DNA from 2 places in the Virgibacillus byunsanensis genome. Region 2 is predicted to be linked to the other one. Evidence: a T-box and tRNA genes for the amino acid it is inferred to sense, from the RefSeq annotation. Region 2 holds a T-box; the other holds one or more tRNA genes.
What was found. The T-box of region 2 lies ahead of glyQ (glycine--tRNA ligase subunit alpha). A T-box ahead of a tRNA ligase gene usually reads a tRNA of that ligase, here a tRNA-Gly.
Positions count from the first base shown of each region.

Region 1 (10,218 bases), on a different contig from region 2:
GTGAAGTGTCGTATCTGTTGCCAGGCATGTTCTTGCTATGTTACCGGTATTTGCTGGTATTTCTGGTTGATATAATACAACATGTAAACTCACTATACATTCTCCTTACCATTATAATAACTTCATTAGTATATCATTTACTCACCTATTCGGAAAAATTTATACTTTATATTGGGTGTATAAGCGGTAGAATCCTCATAAGACCAATACCGATTTCGACTGTTGTCTGTATGAGCATTTACTAGTGGCATTCCATTCGTATCTTTTGCAACTACAATTGTATTATGATCGAATTTGCCATCACCTTGAAAATCATAACAAATAATGTCCCCCGGCAATAGTTCATTAGCAGATTGGACCTCTTTTCCCTTTAGTCCTTTCGTTGATCCACTTAAATACCAGCGCAAGGAATGTGCAACCGCCCAGCTATAGCTCCAGTTTCCCCCACTATACCACCAGCCACTCCCTCTATTTGGGGCTCCATACGTGGGGGCTCCACCAGCGCTGAGACATTGAGATACATAGTTTGTGCAATCGACATCAAATTTTTCATAAGCTGGGTTATAGCTATTCCACCACCGTTCAGCATACTTTACTGCAGCAAGTCTATTATAGGAAAATCGTTGCTTTGATAAATCCCTCGTAATTTCAGGCATTACTGTATTGCCACTTAATACAATCGGCTTCTCCATTTCCTGATGGTCGATAACCTCGCCATTAATAACACGAAACTGATAAGGAATAACCTGCTCCTCTAAATACATGTAATCGTTTTGCTTCACTAACATGGATAAATGAAGTAAATAATGGTAGTTTATTTCTCTGTCATACTGTAACGTGTGAAAAATTCGCCCTTTTCCATTGATTCGCACCATCTCCGCTTGTCGTACATCACATAATTTCTTTTTCCTATCCCACCATGTATCATTTTTCGGTTCTGACTGTAAGAAATCGAGCCAGATATTCGCTAATTTTTCCATAAAAAATCCCCTCCATTAAGAGTATATGGAGAGAATGCTTGTCAAAAGCATATTATATTGTAAGAAGGAGTAACGCTCCTACAATTACATGTGGCAGACCAATAATTCCTAATATCAACATTGTCCTTGTCCGTTTTTCCCTGTCTTCTCTAGTTTCTGTATGATAGTTAGCTCTTACTTGTTGCCCACTAATGAACTACCCCCCACCTAAATTTCTAATGAAATTTCGGGGAAGGGGACTCCCAAAAGGAGAAAGCTAAGAACCCAAGTAGATTCCTAGAATACCATAGCCCGTTCAACTAGGCTGTGGTTTTTCTACTTTTCAACTTATCCATTCCTTTTGTTTCGTAGTCTGTAAGAGCCCCTCGAAACAAGAGTCCACTTTCGCGAAACTGGTTTTCGTCAAAAAGTTCTGATTGATAGTATGTACTCGTACGAATGTCTTTCAGGAGGGTAGTGACTTTCTTCCATTGCGCCCAGTGATGCAGACCTATCATCTTCTCTGGTAATAGGGAATGCAACATTGGTGGGAGTTTTTCTTTATAACCCATTGCTCTTCAAGCAATGACAAACGAAGTTGCTTGATGTATCGAAATGCCGAAACGTTTTATATATTTCATTTTACCGATTTGACTGGTGTATGCAGGATTCACTTCGTAAACGTGAATCCTCATTTTTTCAGCGCGGTTTTTAATGGCTGAAATGAATTTATCATATGCGAAAGCCGACATGCGACGGTTTGCTTTTTTATTGCCGTATGCATGGGATACTTTTGATTTTGTCGTATCTAATTTTTCTAATACAAGTAGTTTCTTTTCACGAACAGCCATATCTACCAAAGCGATGGCTTCAGCTTCGATCATTTTTGTCATTTGACCACTTCTTTTATTTTCAATATCAAAGCGGAGGACTCCACTTTTAATAAACTGACCAATGGCGTTAATGTTTGACCATCCAATATGGTCAACATTCAGGTCAACACCGATAACTCCATTCCTTTTGCTGTAGTTTTCACCTTCTTTTTCAGGTACATCTACGATACACTTGAAAATATAATGATCACCGTGGTCTTCGACGGACCACGAAATAGACTTTCCGTACTTCTTTTTATCTTTTAACGAAACTTGCGTGTCGATAGCTTTATTAACTTGCTCTTGTCCATAAGGAAATACAAGCTTAGGAATCCCGTCAGGTGTTTAAAAAGAAAGAGCGTTACCCCCGGCATAGCCAGGGGTTTTCTAAAAAAAAACAACAGAATAACTATAGATTATCCTGTTTGCTTATAGTACGAAACACTATAGGAAAAAGTTTCATAGTTACTTAGCCTCGTGATCCAGTAAATATTCTTTTTTATCTAGTCCGCCCCCGTAACCAACCATTTTTCCATTTGTTCCAATAACCCGGTGGCAAGGAACAACGATGGAAAAAGGATTTCTATTAACTGCCCCACCAACAGCACGGACAGCTTTTGGATTTCCAGCAGCAACTGCTATATCTTTATAGGTTTTGGTTTCACCGTAAGGTATTTTACGAAAGAGTGCTTGCCAAACTTTTTTTTGAAAAGGAGTTCCATGATAACTAAAATCAACGGTAAACTCTTTTCGTTTACCTGCAAAGTATTCCATGAGCTCATCTTTAGCTTGTCTTACTTTTTCCGGATGCTGAACAAATATCGGTTCACCGAAATGGGTCCCCAACCATTTCTTTGTTTTGTCAGTTAAGTTAGCCAATGCCCCAAACTCAATTCGAACGACTTTTTCTCCATCACTAACCAACAGTAATGTGCCTATTGGTGAATCCATCTCATCGTAATATAGTGTAACTTTCCCCATCAACAATTCCTCTTTTCCTGAATTTATTTCGTCGCAGACAGCTCTTGTTGAAAGTCCAGTCCTTTTTCCATTTCAAACAATACTTGTTCATCCTGTTCTTTTTCCATGGATTTCTTAATTGCTGTAAAGGCTTCATCTGTACCAATTTTACCCAGTGCCCATGCTGCTGTTCCACGGATGACAGGCCTTGGGTCATTACTCATTACAGCAATCATCTCATCAACAGCTGTTTTGTCCTTATAATGACCAAGGGCGATTAATGCATTACGTTGCAAGGGCTTTTTCCCTCTCCAGGAACCAGCAATATGTCCATATGTCTCTTTAAAGTCCCGATTTGATATTCGCAGCATTGGCTTTAATACTGGTTTATTAATTTCGTTCTCAGGTTCCAATTCTGGGTGAATATGAAAATCAATCTTCTTATTCTTCGGACATACAACTTGGCATGTGTCACAACCATATAACCGGTTACCAATCTTTGTTCGATACTCATCTTCCAGGAAGCCTTTTGTTTGGGTCAAAAATGCTATACAGCGCTGGGCGTTTAACTGACCGCCCTGAACAATCGCTCCAGTAGGACATGCGTCAATACATTTTGTACATTCTCCGCAACTATCATCAACTGGTTCATCCGGTACAAATGGAATATTCGTCATTAACTCACCTAAATAAACATATGAGCCAAACTCCGGTGTAATAATTGCCGTATTTTTTCCACTGAAGCCAATTCCAGCACGTTCTGCAACTGCACGATCGGATAACTCGCCTGTATCAACCATCAGTTTATTTTCTACATCTGGAACTTTTTCTTTAATGAAAGCAGATAGCTTCTCCAGGCGATCACGTAATATAACATGATAATCTGTTCCCCATGATGCACGGCAAAAAATTCCGCGACGTTCTGCTTTTGTACTTTTTGGTGGATCCTTCATTCGGGATGGATAGGCAATTGCAATCGAGAGTATCGATTGTGCTTCAGGCAATAATCGTTGTGGTTCTGTACGTTCTTCCACTGACCCTTTTTCAAAGCCTGACTGATACTGTAATGATTGCTGGCGTCTAAGTCTTTCTTTTAATTCGCCAAACACATCAGCTGAAGCAAAGCCAATTTTATCAATACCTATTTCTTTGCTGTAGGCAATAATCTCTTGTTTTAGCTGATCGGTATTCATACAATTACCCTCCCTTCTATTTTTGTTTAACAGTGGCTGTCCGAATCCGGTTCAGGACAGCTGCAATTTCATAGCGTCGTGGACGTGCAATATCACCAGGATGCTGATTTTTAAAGGTGGTAAACGACGCTAAACCCTTTTTGTTCATTTGCTCATCTATTTCATCTAATAATTCATATAGTGATTTCTGTCCAAGACCATTGGTTCGATCTAGAAATTGTATGATTTCAGCAATCATACGTGTTTGTGAAGCATCAACTAATTGCTCGGTACTATCAAACGTTATATCGGTGCGTCCCATTAAAATCTTTGTTAAGCCTTTTGCCTGCGTCTTCTCTCGATTACCTTTTTTCGTTTGTAGGGTATTTTGTTGAAAATATCTAGCTGAAATGTCACCAAACACCTCTTCAGCTGTTGCATCACGTTCGATCGGGTATTTTTCCATAATCTCCGTTGCTTTTGAGGTGACATCATGTGGAATATATGCCTCCATCATGATAACTCGATCTGCTACAGAAAAATAATCACCTGATCCACCCATAACGAGTATGGTAGACACATCCAGTTGATCCCGCATTTGTTTTATTTTATCAATAAATGGGGTGATTGGCTCTTTATTTTTACTTACTAACTGCTGCATTCGATGATCACGAATCATAAAGTTCGTCGCACTTGTATCCTCATCAATTAATAATGTAGTTGCACCAGCTTCCAATGCTTCCATCACATTAGCTGCCTGTGACGTGCTGCCACTTGCATTTTCTGTTGAAAAAACCTGCGTATTCTGCTTGTGTGGCAAATTAGTAATGAATGGTGAGATATTCACACCTGTAACCTGCCTTCCATCTTCAGCACGAATCTTCACAGCATCAGGGTCGGTTAAAACATACTCCCGACCGTCGCCTTTTAAATGAGGGTATACACCACGTTCAATTGCTTGCAAAATGGTACTCTTTCCATGGTAACCTCCACCAACGATTAATGTAATTCCCTTTTTGATCGCCATCCCTTTTAACGGTTCAGATTGATATGGAATACGAATCGTCACCTCATTTTCAGCAGGGCTTTGAAAAGGTACCGCATTTTTCAGTGGACGATTACTTATCCCGCTTTCTCTTGGTAAAATAGAACCATTAGCAATAAAAGCAATCCAGTTATGCTTATGCATTTCCTTACGAATTGCTTCCTGTTGGTCAGCGAGCTCAACAGCTTTGTTAATTTGTGCATCGGTAATAGTGAAAATAGAGTTGTTTATAATGCTCGGGATTGCCTGGGAAAATAGTTTTTCAGCTTCTTTTCCATTAATTCGACGTCCATTTGCAGGAAGCCCAACGGATATGCACACAGTTGTCCTGTTTGGAGTAATTTGTACAGCACTTCGTTCCAGAATTTCCTGGTCAGGTTTATCAAAAAGAATCTGTCCACTTTTGCCAGACCCTTTAATGAAAGGTTTGTCACTTGAAACAGCTTTCCCAATAACACGAGCAAGCGCATCTTCTGTAGCTACCTTTCGTGCATATGTCTGAAGCCACTCATCCTTAATTGGACGTTTATCACTTGGAATTGTTACACGAATTTTAGAAGGAGTCGCAAATGGATCACCTTGCACATAATCTATATATAAATCAAAATCATCAAATGTGTAGTGACCTTGAACACTTTTATACGCTTTATATCCTTTTCCATCCATTTGTGTAAGTTGCTGCATTAATTGTTTCATCTTAAATCCCTCAACTTTTTAATTTGTATGTCTCTTTAGAATACTATTCTAGAGAAGTTTAATTCAAGTGAAGTGTTATTATATGGGTTTCTATTTTAGGGAATGTGGGGTTTTTTGGAGAAAATGAAAAACGCAACACTTCGTAAATTAGTTATTACGAAACACTGCGTTAAGACATATGTATGGAGCGGGTGAAGGGAATCGAACCCTCATCATCAGCTTGGAAGGCTGAGGTTTTACCACTAAACTACACCCGCATGATAAAAGATTTATTATTGCATTTTGTTCACGTACTGACATGCCCCTACATCTACTAGCATATTCAAGGTTGTCCATGCTTCGGGGCAACTCGAAACTTACTCGGTGGATGTTTTGCTCGTGGCTGAGGTTTTACCACTAAACTACACCCGCATGATAAAGAAGTGCGTTTCTTGTCCTTTTTTGGTGAACGATTCTTATTATAACAACTCATTGGATAGTAATCAATAGTAAACTATTATTTTTTTATTAGGCTGTAATCTATTTACGTTTATGATTACAGCCTTACCCTTATATGACGCAATTCTCCACACCACAGTTTTCACAAAAGAGTAGTTCTTTAAAGTAATCTACATTTTTTAATAGAAAGTATTTATTGTTATTTGAAATAATACCTTCTTCTTTCCATTTATTAATAATTCGACTTACTGTTTCTCTGGAAATTCCAATATGTTTGCTAATATCCCGGATCATGATTGGTTCTGTAATACGAATGCCTTCAGGGGTAACTATCCCATACATATTTGAATACCTAACAAATACAGAGGCGACAGCCCCTTCTGAACCAAATGCAATAAAATCACGCATTTTGGCCTTGCTTGCTTCTAATGATTCAGCAAGCCACTGGGTTACATGTATGCCTAATCTACCATTATGGGACAGAATGGTTTCAATATCTTTTTTTGATATACAACATAGGAGGCTGTCCTTTTGGGCTAATGCAGAATTAGAATACTTCTCACCACTAAATATACCGATTTCACCAAATCCATCCTGTTTACCACGCGTAAAAATAGTTATTTCTTTATGTTTTCCCAAATATTTAAAGATACGAATTTCACCTTTTAGTACGAAATATAAATAGTTTGATGGATCTCCTTCTTTAAAAATATACTCACCTTTACCTACCGATATTTGTTTGGAGTTAGCCATAAGTATGTCATAATCATAGGATTCTAGTCGACTTAATAAAGGTTCCATCAAACACCACATCCTTTTGTTGAATACCCTTATTATATCGAACTCAAAAATAATCTCAGTGATAGATATCACTTTTTTATCACTAAATAGTGAATCAACCATTTACAAGCGTTTTTAGAAAGTATAAACTATTCATAAGCTTTAAGGAGGCTGTGAAAATGTCTGTATACCCAATTATTTTGTCACAAACAAAATTCACACATCGTGATAATTTGAAGTACCCATTTGAAGAACGTGGTTTGCAGTTTGGTGATGGGGTTTATGAAGTAATTCGTATATACAATGGAAATTACTATCTACTCACCGAACATGTGGATCGATTATTCCGTTCAGCAGAGGCAATTAAAATTACACTTCCATTTACAAAAGAAGAAATTAATGATTTATTACTGGAACTACTGGAACGAAACAATATGAAAGAAGATGGAAAAGTCTATCTGCAAGTATCAAGAGGGTCCGCTCCACGCGATCATATTTTTCCTTCAGATGTATCAGCGAACTTTTATGCATATGCACAAGACCTATCTCGTAACCTAGCAAATTTAGAAAATGGTGTATCTACCATTACTGCACGAGACGTTCGTTGGGAATATTGTTTTATCAAAAGTTTGAATCTGTTACCAAACGTTCTAGCAAAACAAGAGGCAAAAGAAAATAATTGCTATGAAGCTATTTTACACATGGATGGTTTGATAACGGAATGCAGCGCTGCTAATGTTTACCTTGTTAAAGATGGAAAAGTGTATACCCATCCAGCAACAAATAGAATACTACATGGATGTGTACGCATGCGTGTTGAAAAATTTGTCTCAGATCTAAATATCCCTTTTATGGAAGAAGGATTTTCTGTCGAGGACATTGCAATGGCAGACGAACTATTTTTATCTAGTAGTACTTCGGAAATTATGCCAATCGTAAAGGTCGATAATACGACTATAAAGAATGGGAAGCCAGGTACTATTACCAAGCAACTACAACAAAAATATGAAGAAGATGCTTCTATTAAAATAAATAAAATTAATCAATCTGTTTAACCTTTTGTCACCTGCACAAAAGGTTTTCTTTTTTGTGTGATTTTCCGAAAATTATGTTAAGATAATTCTTCTGTTAGAAAATCCTTTTATGTAGGTGGTGCGTATGAGAAAAATTGCCATAATCGGTAATGGTGGTGCTGGAAAATCTACATTAGCTAAAGAAATAGGTTCTATAGTTACTATTCCTGTTTATCATTTGGATGCTATTTTTTGGAAGCCTGGTTGGACTCCAATCCAACGTGATGCATTGATAGAGGAACAAAATCATATCTTAAATAAAGAAACTTGGATTATCGACGGAAACTATGGAAGTACAATGGATTTACGATTGCAAATAGCAGACACCGTCATATTCTTACATTATCCCACGTTTAGATGTCTGTACGGAAATACCAAGCGAAGAATTAAATACCGCAATATAACACGACCAGATATGGGAAAAGACTGTCCTGAAAAATTGGACTGGGAGTTTTTCCAATGGATTCTTCAGTTTAACAAGATTAAAACTCCTGCTATCTATGAACGGTTAGCAGACCTTCAAGATACAAACATTCTAATTTTCAAAAAACCGAAAGAATTGAGAGCTTTTCTAAACAACGTAAGACAAGAAACAAAATTGCAAAAATTAGTTTAACCTAATTGATTCGTCATTCGAAATAGTTTAGAATTATAAGAACTTTAGTAAATCTATATCGCCTAGGAGGGCTTTTTTATGAGTAAAGATAAACGTGCTTTAATCGCAGAGGATTTAACCAACATTTCTGTACATAGTGACCCTCAGTTGACCCCTGATGGAAGTGCATATGCTTATGTATCAACAAAAGCAACAGAGAATAATGATTATGAATCGAATATCTTTTTTCAGTCTTTACATGAAAGTGATGCGAAGCAATGGACATTCGGAGAAAAGAACAGTAATCCCCGCTTTTCACCAGATGGAAAAAAAGTAGTATTTCAGTCTAGTAGAAGTGGCCTTCCACAGCTTTGGTTGTTATCAACAGAGGGGGGGGAGGCAAAACAGCTTACCACATTTAAAAACGGTGCGACAAGCCCCGAGTGGTCGAAAGATGGAAAGCACATTATTTTCAGTGCCTCACTAGATCAAGACGATGATGTAGAAAACCAGAAGGAACATTCAAACGAAGAACGACAAAAAGAAAAAGAAGAGAAAAGTAAACAACCATTAGTGGTAAATCGATTAAAGTATAAATCAGACGCACAAGGGTTTCACGATAATAAGCGCAGCCAAATCGTTGTATTGGATGTAGAAAATGAATCATTCACGCAATTAACGACAGCTGATGCTCACCATAACGTTGAAGACATCTCACCTGATGGAAATCTAGTATTATTTACTGCCAACCTCAATGTCGAAGCAGATTATGAACTTATAAATGATCTGTTTACAATAAACCTAACCACCAAGGAAGTAGTAAAACTGACGGATGGAGAAGGAGCCTATAACAGCGCATGTTTTTCGCCTAGTGGTAATAAAATTGCTAGTTTTGGACATGAGTATGCGTACATGGGTGCAACTTTAAATGAATTGTACGTATTTGATGTAGCAACTAGCGAGCGTTACTGTTTAAGTAAGGAATGGGATATGCAACTTGGTGATTCAATGATCGGAGATACCAGGTTAGGTCAATCAACTACAGGGCCTGTTTGGTCTAAAGATGAGAATAAACTATTCTTCATAGGAACTGATTTTGGTGCAACTGGCTTGTATCAAGTAACATTAAACAGCGAATTGGAAGTACTCTACAAAGATGAAAATCATGTATTTGGTTTTTCCTATAATGAAGTTAATGATTCCTTTGTTCTAGGAATCAGTACACCAACAAATCCATGTAATTTTTATCAACTAAAGCAGGATAGCGAATTAGTACGACTAACAAATTCCAATACAGATTTCCTAAGCGAGGTTTCCTTAAGTGAACCAGAAACCTTAACGATAACAGCTGAAGATGGATGGGAAATCCAAGGATGGTTGTTACGTCCTTATGGCTTTGAAGAAGGCAAGAAACACCCATTCGTTTTAGAAATTCATGGTGGACCACATGCGATGTATGGTCAAACATTTTTCCATGAAATGCAATTACTAGCAGCAAAAGGGTATGTTGTCCTATACACTAACCCACGTGGAAGCCATGGATACGGACAGGAATTCGTTGACGCATGTCGTACCGATTATGGCGGAAAAGACTATACCGACTTAATGCGTGCAGTTGATTATGTACT
Region 1 is NZ_JBHTKJ010000008.1:1,138-11,355, reverse strand. It holds gene trmL (tRNA (uridine(34)/cytosine(34)/5-carboxymethylaminomethyluridine(34)-2'-O)-methyltransferase TrmL) at 1-93, opposite strand, end outside; gene ACFQ3N_RS04070 (amidase domain-containing protein) at 138-980, opposite strand; gene ACFQ3N_RS04065 (DUF5316 family protein) at 1,033-1,173, opposite strand; gene ACFQ3N_RS04060 (hypothetical protein) at 1,280-1,504, opposite strand; gene ACFQ3N_RS04055 (IS200/IS605 family accessory protein TnpB-related protein) at 1,538-1,852, opposite strand; gene ACFQ3N_RS04050 (methylated-DNA--[protein]-cysteine S-methyltransferase) at 2,297-2,812, opposite strand; gene queG (tRNA epoxyqueuosine(34) reductase QueG) at 2,836-3,984, opposite strand; gene ACFQ3N_RS04040 (ABC-ATPase domain-containing protein) at 4,001-5,704, opposite strand; tRNA gene ACFQ3N_RS04035 (tRNA-Gly) at 5,888-5,961, opposite strand; gene ACFQ3N_RS04030 (Crp/Fnr family transcriptional regulator) at 6,254-6,943, opposite strand; gene dat (D-amino-acid transaminase) at 7,102-7,977, shown strand; gene ACFQ3N_RS04020 (DNA topology modulation protein) at 8,081-8,611, shown strand; gene ACFQ3N_RS04015 (S9 family peptidase) at 8,690-10,218, shown strand, end outside.
Region 1: it encodes a tRNA-Gly, which carries the amino acid that the T-box ahead of glyQ (glycine--tRNA ligase subunit alpha) is inferred to sense. The anticodon was not compared.

Region 2 (10,218 bases):
TCCATTAACATCATGGTAAGATTCTTGAATCAATTCAAATTTACGAAACAGCTCTTTTTCTGAAGAAGTCTCAAATAGAACAGGGTTTATAGTCGTTTCTTGCGCTTTTTTCGATAAGTTTAAGATTCGAACAAGTGCTTCTTGGATATGCTTAAATGTATCATCATTACGTTTTGACGATAATACACTTGCTTTTTCCATAGTATAGCCGATCATACCAATCCTTTTGTCTAATACAGATTGAATAACATCTTGTTCAATTCCCTCTTCTTTTAACAGGTGGGTGGCGCGTAATTGGAAAAAGTCGTGCAGTTCAAGTAACACTTTCCCATAATCTATTTGATCAAAATTCAATTGTTGATATACCTGTTGAGCAATATCCAGTAGTGTTTCAATCGAAACATTCCACTCGTTTTCCTTTACTATTTTCAATATCCCTACTGCTTGTCTTCTTAGTCCATATGGATCCTGTGAACCTGTTGGAATAAGCCCTACTGATAGACAACCTACAATTGTATCTAACTTATCAGCGATACTAACAATTGCTCCCTCAACTGAAGCAGGTAAATTGTCATCTGAGTGAACTGGTTTATAATGCTCAGCAATTGCCTGGGCTACTTTAGCATCTTCTCCAAAATGATTTGCATATGTTTCTCCAATTACACCTTGTAACTCAGTAAATTCATTTACCATATTTGTAGTTAAATCAAATTTACATATTGCTGCTGTTCTAGCTGCATTACGAGTTGTTGCGTTGTCAGTATTTAATAAATGAGACAATTTCTCCGTCATTTGCACAACCCGTTGAACTTTATCACTAATGGTTCCAAGCTTCTCCTGAAAAACAACTTTTTCTAACTTTTCTAAATAAAATTCGATGGAATGTTTTAGATCTTCTTCATAGAAGAATTGAGCATCTGATAAACGTGCATGTAACACTTTTTCGTTCCCTTTTGTTACCGATTCAAGGGCGTAATCATCTCCATTTCTAACACCAACGAAGTAAGGAAGAAGCTTTCCATCACTTGATTTTACTGGAAAATACCGTTGATGTTCTTTCATAGATATTATTAATACATCTGATGGAATTGATAAAAATTGCTCTTTAAACGTACCCATGAATACAGTAGGATACTCCACCAAATTTCGTACTTCATTAAGTAACTTCTCATCAATTGGGATTTGGACGTTTTCTTGATTTTCTATATTTCTAATACCGTTTAGAATAAGTTTCTGACGGGCATTTGGATCTACGATGACATAGTTATCCTTTAATTTATTTTCATAATCTATTGGTGTATCTAAAGTAATTTGCTCTCCAAGGAACCGGTGTCCGTACGTTGTATTACTTGTACTTACGTTGGCAATTTCTAAAGAGATAACTGTTTCATCATATAAGGCTACCAACCAGCGGATCGGCCTAGCATATCTCATGGATTGTGTTGCCCATCTCATATTCTTTGGAAAGGTAATAGCTTCTATAATTATTTTGAACGATGGTAACAGTTCAGCGGTTTGTTTGCCTTCAATATTATTTTTCACAAATATATAAGTAGTACCTTTTATCTCTTTTGTATATATATCATTTGTGGTTTTACCTTTTCCTTTTGTAAAACCAATTGCTGCCTTCGTCCAATTACCATCTGCATCTTTGGCTATTTTTTCGGTAGGTCCTTTTGCTTCTTCTTCAATAGTAGTTTGCTCCTCTGCAACACCCCTCACCAAAACGGCAAGTCTTCTTGGTGTAGAGTAAGAGACAAGAGAGTCATACGCAATACGTAATTCATTTAACCAGTCTTTTGTTTTTTCTGCTAGCTGTTTTTCTGCATGGTCAACAAATCTAGCTGGCAATTCTTCTAATCCTATTTCAAATAACACATCCTTCGTCATTTATTTATCCTCCTCTTTTGGTAACATCGGAAAACCAAGTCGTTCGCGTTCTGCAACATATGCTTTTGCAATATTACGTGCTAAATTGCGGATTCTCGAAATATACCCCGTACGTTCTGTTACTGAAATAACACCTTTTGCATCGAGCAAATTAAAGGTATGTGAACATTTTAAAACGTAATCATATGCCGGAAAAACTAAACCTTTTTCCATCGTTACTTTCGCTTCTTGTTCATACATAGAAAATAGTTGGAAAAGCATATCTGTATTTGACTCTTCAAATGTATAAGTTGAATGTTCATATTCAGGTTGGAAGAATATATCTCTTACTGTAACTCCGTTAGTCCATTCTAAATCAAAAACATCTTCCTTATCCTGTATATAAGACGCCAAGCGTTCGATCCCATAGGTTAATTCTACCGCGACTGGATTGGCTTCCAATCCTCCAATTTGCTGAAAATAAGTGAATTGCGTAATTTCCATTCCATCAAGCCACACTTCCCACCCTAAGCCGGCAGCACCTAAGGTTGGGTTTTCCCAGTTATCTTCTACAAAACGGATATCATGTTTCAATGGATCAATGCCGAGTGCCTTTAATGACTCCAAATATAATTCTTGTATATTATCTGGAGATGGTTTCATAATGACCTGAAATTGGTGATGTTGATATAAACGATTAGGGTTTTTACCATATCTTCCATCAGCAGGTCTTCTCGATGGTTCAACATATGCTACATTCCAGGGCTCAGGTCCTAAACTTCGTAGTAAAGTCATTGGAGACATGGTACCTGCACCTTTTTCAACATCGTAGGCTTGCATTAAGATGCAGTTCTGATCAGACCAATGTTTTTGTAGCGTTAATATCATTTCTTGAATATTCTTCATGATTATATCCTCCCGTCATTTAAACCTTAATTTCTTAAAACCCTGTTTTACAACCTTTATGGCAAAAGCCTTGGTTGTACTTATGCAGTAGGAAAGATTTATAATTTCCTGTCTGCTAAAAAAGAACAAAAGCGCAAGCGCCCGTTTAGCGACGTATGGGCTGGACTTATCCGCATGAGATAAAGGAAACACGAAGAGCGGTAGCGAATCGATGTTGACTTATCGTAAGGAGGATCAGGAAGCCCACTAGTCGCTGGGCGCTGGAGCTGGACGTGGCTTAAGCAGTAAATAAATTATCCACAGGCTCCTAATTTTATAATTTCCTAGACAATAAAAAATCCCGTCCCTATGTCTATAAAAAGACATAGGGACGGGACTTTACCCGCGGTTCCACCCTATTTGCTCTATTAAATAGAGCCACTTTATACAACAATTACTCCAGAGTGCCTTCCTTATCGTTCTATTATCCAGCTTTCACTTTCCTGGATTCGCTTTTTAAATAGATATCAATAAGTACTAATCTCTTTCACTGCAATTTACTATCTAACTAAAATCTGTTCAAATAATACTTTATGAACAACATCTTGTCAACTAAATATACCTAGGACAATTTATCAAGTTGATTCAGAAACTTTTTTGACTTCAAAAAATAACCACCATACTGGTCATAATATGTATCTAAAATATGTCGCAGTACTTTTCTGTTTTCCTCTTTCACAGAAATCGTTCCTATTTGTTCCACTCCAACTACAGAAAAGACCCGCAGTAAATTTGCAATAGAATTTAGGAGCGTTGTTGCACGTTCATCCATATACTTACAACTGTTACATAATAGGCCGCCTTCTGAAACTGAAAATACAAATGGTGAATCTTTATTTCCACAATTCACACAATGGTCTACCACAGGAGCAAACCCGCCTTTTTTAAAAAGTTTTAATTCATACATCATTAGCGGTATTTCAGCATCTTCTTTCTCAGCTATCCAGGTTAATGTTTGAAACAATTGATCATAAATATAGGCATCTGGAGCATGCGTGTCAAAGAGTTTATCTGTCAATTCTGTAATATAAGCGGCATAGGCTGTCTTAATGATATCTTCTCGAATAAAACGAAATGAATTAATCATTTCTCCCTGCTGAATAGTGCTTAACCCTGTATTTACGTAAATAAAAAATTCACCATATATGAATGGCTGCGTTACTGCAGCCATTCGACTTTTTGGTTTTTTAGCTCCCCGTGCAATGGCAGATATCTTGCCTAACTTTTTCGTAAATAATGTTACGATCTTGTGCGTTTCCCCATAATCTTGTGTTTTTATCACAATACCATCTATTTTTTCGAGCACACAGTTTCACCTTTCCCTATCTCTTTAGCAATAACATTTAAATTTACAAATTAGTATCTAGTGGTGACACTTCTTGATTTTCCATTTCTACGTTTGATTCATTTGAATTTGGTTCAGTTTCTAACTCTTTCAATAGTAAATAGGTATCAATGTTTCCTGTTTGACTAAATAATTTCCACGTAAAGTCGATCACAAGAAACCCCACCTTTCTTTATAGCATGTTTGAAAAAGTACTTGTTATTAGGATGACCACAGATAACAAAACAATTAGTAATAAATTTTACCATGTTTAATATTCATCACTACGAAAACCATATTCTTTTAGTTGACTTTGCTTATTACGCCAATCTTTCTGTACCTTTACCCATAACTCTAAATATACTTTTGATCCCAGTAACGCTTCAATATCTTTTCGAGCATTTTTTCCAATGTTTTTCAACATACTTCCTTGTTTACCAATTAAAATACCTTTTTGTGTTTTCCTTTCGGTAATGATAGAGGCTTGAATGAAAACTGCATCTGAATCTCTTGTTTCAATGTTTTCAATAACTACTGCAATGGAATGAGGTATTTCTTCTCTAGTTAATTGTAACACTTTTTCACGAATAAGCTCACCAATAATAAACCTTTCAGGATGGTCCGTAACCTGATCTTCTGGGTAATATTGTGGCCCTTCAGGTAAGTGGGTTTTTATGACATTAAGCAAATGTTTTACATTATTTCCTTGTAGTGCTGAAATAGGAATAATTTCCTCGAAGTTATACTTGTTTTTATAAAGGTCTATTAACGGAAATAATTCATCTGGATGGACCAAATCGATCTTATTTAGGATCAAAAATACAGGGCGGTTTACTTGTTGTAATCGATCTATGATATATTGATCTCCTTTACCATAACCTTCCTTGGCATTAATCATAAATAAGATAGCATCAACTTCATTTAATGTATCCTCAGCAATTTTAACCATAAAATCACCTAGACGGTGCTTAGGTTTATGAATTCCTGGTGTGTCTATAAAAACATATTGTGCATCTTTTTCTGTTAAAACACCTTGGATCTTGTTTCGGGTAGTTTGAGCTTTATCACTCATAATAGCAATTTTTTGACCTATAACATGATTCATGAATGTAGACTTCCCTACATTTGGTCTACCAATTATAGCAATGAAACCAGATTTAAAATTATTATCCATTGATGTATCCTCCGAAGCAGTTATTTAGTATATAGTACTACAAAAGTAGTCCACTTTCATATAATCGACAAAAGCTTTTAAAATTTTTCTTTATAAGATAAATAATGACACAACATCGTTTAAGTTTCCATTATTTAATACGAAAAACCCATCAACTAATTGAAGGGCTAATTTATCCACGCTATTAATTTAGGTAGAAATATCACAATACCAACGATTATTGCTGTTATAGCAGCAACTAACACTGCAGCGGCGGATATATCTTTAATATTTTTTGCTAAAGGATGAATGGTTGGATTCAGATAATCAATTGTGTTTTCAATAACTGTATTTAGCATTTCCGTAACTAACACAAATCCGATAACAATAATAATCAAAGACCATTCAATTGTTGATAGACGACATAGTATTCCAGTAATAATCACCATGATTATTACTAGCAAATGAATCCTAAAATTTCTTTCTTTCTTTGCAACAGATACTAAACCATTCCAAGCAAAGGAAAACCCTATTGAATACTTTCTTTTTTTACCGTCCAAGCCCAAACTCACCTAAGATTTCTTCCTGTTTTTGAAACATATTTACTTCATCATCCTTATTCATATGATCATATCCTAGTAAATGAAGGAGTCCATGTACTGCTAGAAAGCCCAATTCCCTTTCAAATGAATGGTTGTAATCCTCTGCCTGTTCTTTTGCTTGATCAACAGATATAACAATATCACCAAGTACTAAAGGAATATCTTCACCAACAATATTAACTTCACCATCTACAGATTCCTGCAATGCAAATGAAATAACATCAGTCGGTTTATTCTGTTGTCGATAATTACGATTAAGCTCCTGAATCTCTTTATTATCAACAAAATTTATCGATAGTTCTGCTTCTTTAGAAACCGTTTCTTTTTCAGCTGCAAACGTTATTAAACGTTGTATTAAGTCTATATAATCAGATGGAACAGAATTGGTTTGATCATGAAAGTCAATGTGCATCGTTATTTTGCCTCCTTCATAGGATATTGAATTCTTGAGTGAAAAATACCTTTTAATGTTTGGCATACTGCCGAATGAATCTTTTTAACTTCTTCTATAGTTAGTGGGCTTTCGTCTAATTGTCCATCCATCAGACGGTCGTTCACTATGGAAGATACAATTTCCTCGATTTTCTCCTCTGTAGGTTCTTTTAAGGAACGAACCGCAGCCTCAACTGAATCACATATACACACTATTGCTGCTTCTTTGGACTGCGGCTTGGGACCTGGATAACGATATTGTATTTCCTTTACCTTATCATTAGTTTCCTTCTCTTTAAAATAAAAATACTTCAATAATGTCGTTCCATGGTGTTGCTCTGCGATTTCAATGATTTCTTTTGGAAGCTTGTGTTTTTTTAACATAGCCGCACCGTCATATGGATGACTAATAATAATATCTGCACTTTGTCTTGGTTCAATTACATCGTGTGGATTCTTGATCGATAATTGATTTTCAATGAAAAAGTGTGGTCTAACTGTTTTTCCAATGTCGTGGTAGTAAGCACCCACTCTAGCCAATAACCCATTTGCTCCAATTGCTTCACACGCTGTTTCACTTAAGTTTGCTACCATAATCGAATGGTGATATGTCCCGGGTGCTTCTGTTAATATTTTACGCAATAATGGCTGATTTGGGTTAGATAATGATAACAGCTTTATGTCCGATAAAATTCCTAAACCTGTTTCGAAAAAAGGCAACAGTCCAATAGTTAAAACAGCTGATAAGAAAGCAGCAGCAATCCCAAACCCGGATTGAATAAATAAATCAATCCATGTATATTTTTCAAAAGATAGAAATACAAATATCAATACCGTAATAATATTAATGGTAGCCATTCCTATCCCAGCTCGAACAATGGACAATCTATCTTTTACATTTGCTAGAAAGATAATTCCTGCTATTTGTGAGAAGAAAAAGTAGACTCCTGCTTCAACGTTTAAAGAATTAGGTATATCACCGTTAAAAATGATACTTCCTAATATGGCGTACAACGCTGCCAGTACTATAGCTAGCCTCTCGTGAATTAATTGTTTTACTAATAACGATCCGGTAGCTACAGGGACAACAAAAAACAATTGATTGACTGGCGTTGTATACAAACTAACGATTTTCATTAATGATATTACGATCACGCTAATCAACACAATAGATGCGGCTTTTCGTTTGTCTAATCGTTTCTGTGTAGATAATGAATGCATTTCATACCCAATAACACCAACAATCAACATAATTAAAAGTGCTAGACCAATTACTGGATATACATTTCGGTTATTATTTAACAAGCCAACCAACGTTAAATCTTCATAAATTTCGTTTGTAATGGTTTGTCCTTCTCGAACGATGATTTCACCAGCTCTAATAACGACTGGTTCTACACTGCTTGCTGCTTCTTTTCGCGCATCCATCGTTTTTTCTACATCGAAAAAGGAGTTCTCTACAATTGCAAATTCACTGAGGTCTGTTAATGCTTCTTTGAGGTTATTATCTAAGGTTGAATATTTTATACTTTGGGCAGCCTCGTTTTTAGAACTTTGAATATTTTCTGTTCGTACTCCTTTTTCTAACACATTATTCACAGATGAATTTAATAGTTCTTCACCCCTTGAACGGTCACTAGGTGAGGATTCAATTAACTGATAGAAGGTCCCATCACTAACAGCATCTGTTATTTCAGAGGAAAGGATTTGTTTTAATTGTTCTACTCTTTCTTGCGTTGTTAGCATTATGGGTGGATTATCTCCATTTTCGTCATCAGATGACTGCCTATTATGTAATTTGTCTTCTCCTAATTTTGTTATTGCATCAAACGTTTCTTCGACATATGCAATTTGCTCTTCTGTTATTTCTTCAGATATAACGAATCTGTCTTCTACCGCTTGCACAGTTTCGTGTGTTTTTCGTTCTGTATCTTGCTGATTTTCAATTGTAATTGGTGACCTTATTGTTTCCTTAGCACTTGTGAATCGATCAATATCATATGTTTGTGTAAAAATATTGTTCAGTGTTACGAGAAAGAAAAAGACGCTTAAAAAAACCAATGGTAGAACAATTATGACCCATCTCGTTTTTATATTTTTTAACAATTCCCAAAAAGGTGATTTTTTCCCCATCCTCTTCCCCCACATAACATGTGACATAAATATAGAAATAAGACCCCCATGTAAATTCGGGATCTTACACTATACGTTAATTATTTGTTTTTTCGTATGCATCAATAATTCGCTGGACTAATGGGTGTCTTACAACGTCTGTTTGATTTAGGTAAATAAAGGAAACTCCTTTTACTTTTCCCAATAGCTTATCCGCTACTCGTAATCCAGATGTAACACCTTTTGGTAAATCAACTTGTGTGATATCACCAGTTATAACCATCTTAGAATCAAAACCAAGTCGAGTCAAAAACATTTTCATTTGTTCGGGAGTTGTATTTTGAGCCTCATCCAAGATCACAAATGCATCATCCAGTGTTCTCCCGCGCATATACGCAAGCGGGGCAATCTCTATTGTTTCACGTTCAATCAAGCGTATCGTATGTTCTGCACCTAAAACATCATGCAAGGCGTCATATAGTGGTCTCAAATAAGGATCGACTTTTTCCTTTAAATCCCCAGGTAAAAAACCTAAGCTTTCCCCGGCTTCAACTGCAGGACGCGTTAAAATAATTTTTTTCACAAGTCCATTCTTTAATGCATGGACTGCCATAACTACTGCCAGATAGGTTTTTCCTGTCCCGGCAGGCCCAATACTAAATACGAGATCGTTGGTTTTAATGGCAGCAATATAGCTTTTTTGACCTAAAGTTTTAACACGGATTGATTTCCCTTTTACATTTTTAGTAATTTCATCCTCAAAAAGTGTTTCGAATTGGTTTATCTTACCTGCTTTTGCTAAATCAACAGCATATACCACATCACGTTCTGAAATAGTTAATCCTTTTCTAATAATTGACAAAAGCGTTAATAAAATATCTTGAACGAGTGCTATGTCATCATCATTTCCAGATACACTTACCTGTTCCCCTCTGGTAATAATGGAAACGTGTAGCTGTTCTTCAATTTGTTTTAAATATTTATCATTGGTACCAAACAAAGCTAATGCTTCACTTGGGCTCGTTAATTGTAGATTAATAACACTTAGGTTATCCGACATAATCAATCTCCTTGAGTTATAGGTTCTGCTTTGGCAATATTTTCTTCTACAGTAATATATAAGGTTAATTTTACTTTACCACTCTCAATTGATTGATGCAAAACTTTTTCTGATTGTATTTTCGCATCAGGTCCTAATCGAAGCTGTAATTCTTTTCTTGCCTGCTGAATCCCATGTGAAATTGCTTCCTCTTTACTTCTATCAATTTTATTATACATCTTTTCACTTAAAATAGACGTAACAATTTTAACAGGAAGTTGCCATTTTAAAATATTAAGTGATTGCACATTTGTTTCACGATGAATTTCCTTGTAATCTGGTTTTTTAAACCCCCAAATAGGAACTTGTACAGTACCAATCTTTAAATAATATTTATTCTTTTTATTCCCGGTCAACTGTTCGTAATTCGTTTCCAATGGAACTGTTACGTTAGTTTCATACCATGTTGTTGCGGTAATCTCTCCTTCGGCCGCGATTGATCTGGTGTTTTCTTTTTTATCTTTTTCATCTTTTTTATCTTTGTCTTCTTCATCGTTCTCTTTTACCGAACCGATTTCCCCAGAAACTAATATATCTCCTGGTTCAACGTAATCATTTACATTGACCCTTGGAATTCCCTTGGATACATATATATTATTAATTACACCTTTTTTTGTTGCTACTAAATTTCTGGGCCCCTCTTCCTTTTTTTCTTCGACTACTAGTTTTTCTACTCCTTCTA
Region 2 is NZ_JBHTKJ010000021.1:59,056-69,273, forward strand. It holds gene glyS (glycine--tRNA ligase subunit beta) at 1-1,890, opposite strand, end outside; gene glyQ (glycine--tRNA ligase subunit alpha) at 1,891-2,775, opposite strand; T-box leader at 3,139-3,314, opposite strand; gene recO (DNA repair protein RecO) at 3,377-4,120, opposite strand; gene ACFQ3N_RS08935 (YqzL family protein) at 4,164-4,313, opposite strand; gene era (GTPase Era) at 4,410-5,312, opposite strand; gene ACFQ3N_RS08945 (diacylglycerol kinase family protein) at 5,480-5,863, opposite strand; gene ybeY (rRNA maturation RNase YbeY) at 5,841-6,305, opposite strand; gene ACFQ3N_RS08955 (HD family phosphohydrolase) at 6,308-8,458, opposite strand; gene ACFQ3N_RS08960 (PhoH family protein) at 8,535-9,497, opposite strand; gene yqfD (sporulation protein YqfD) at 9,500-10,218, opposite strand, start outside.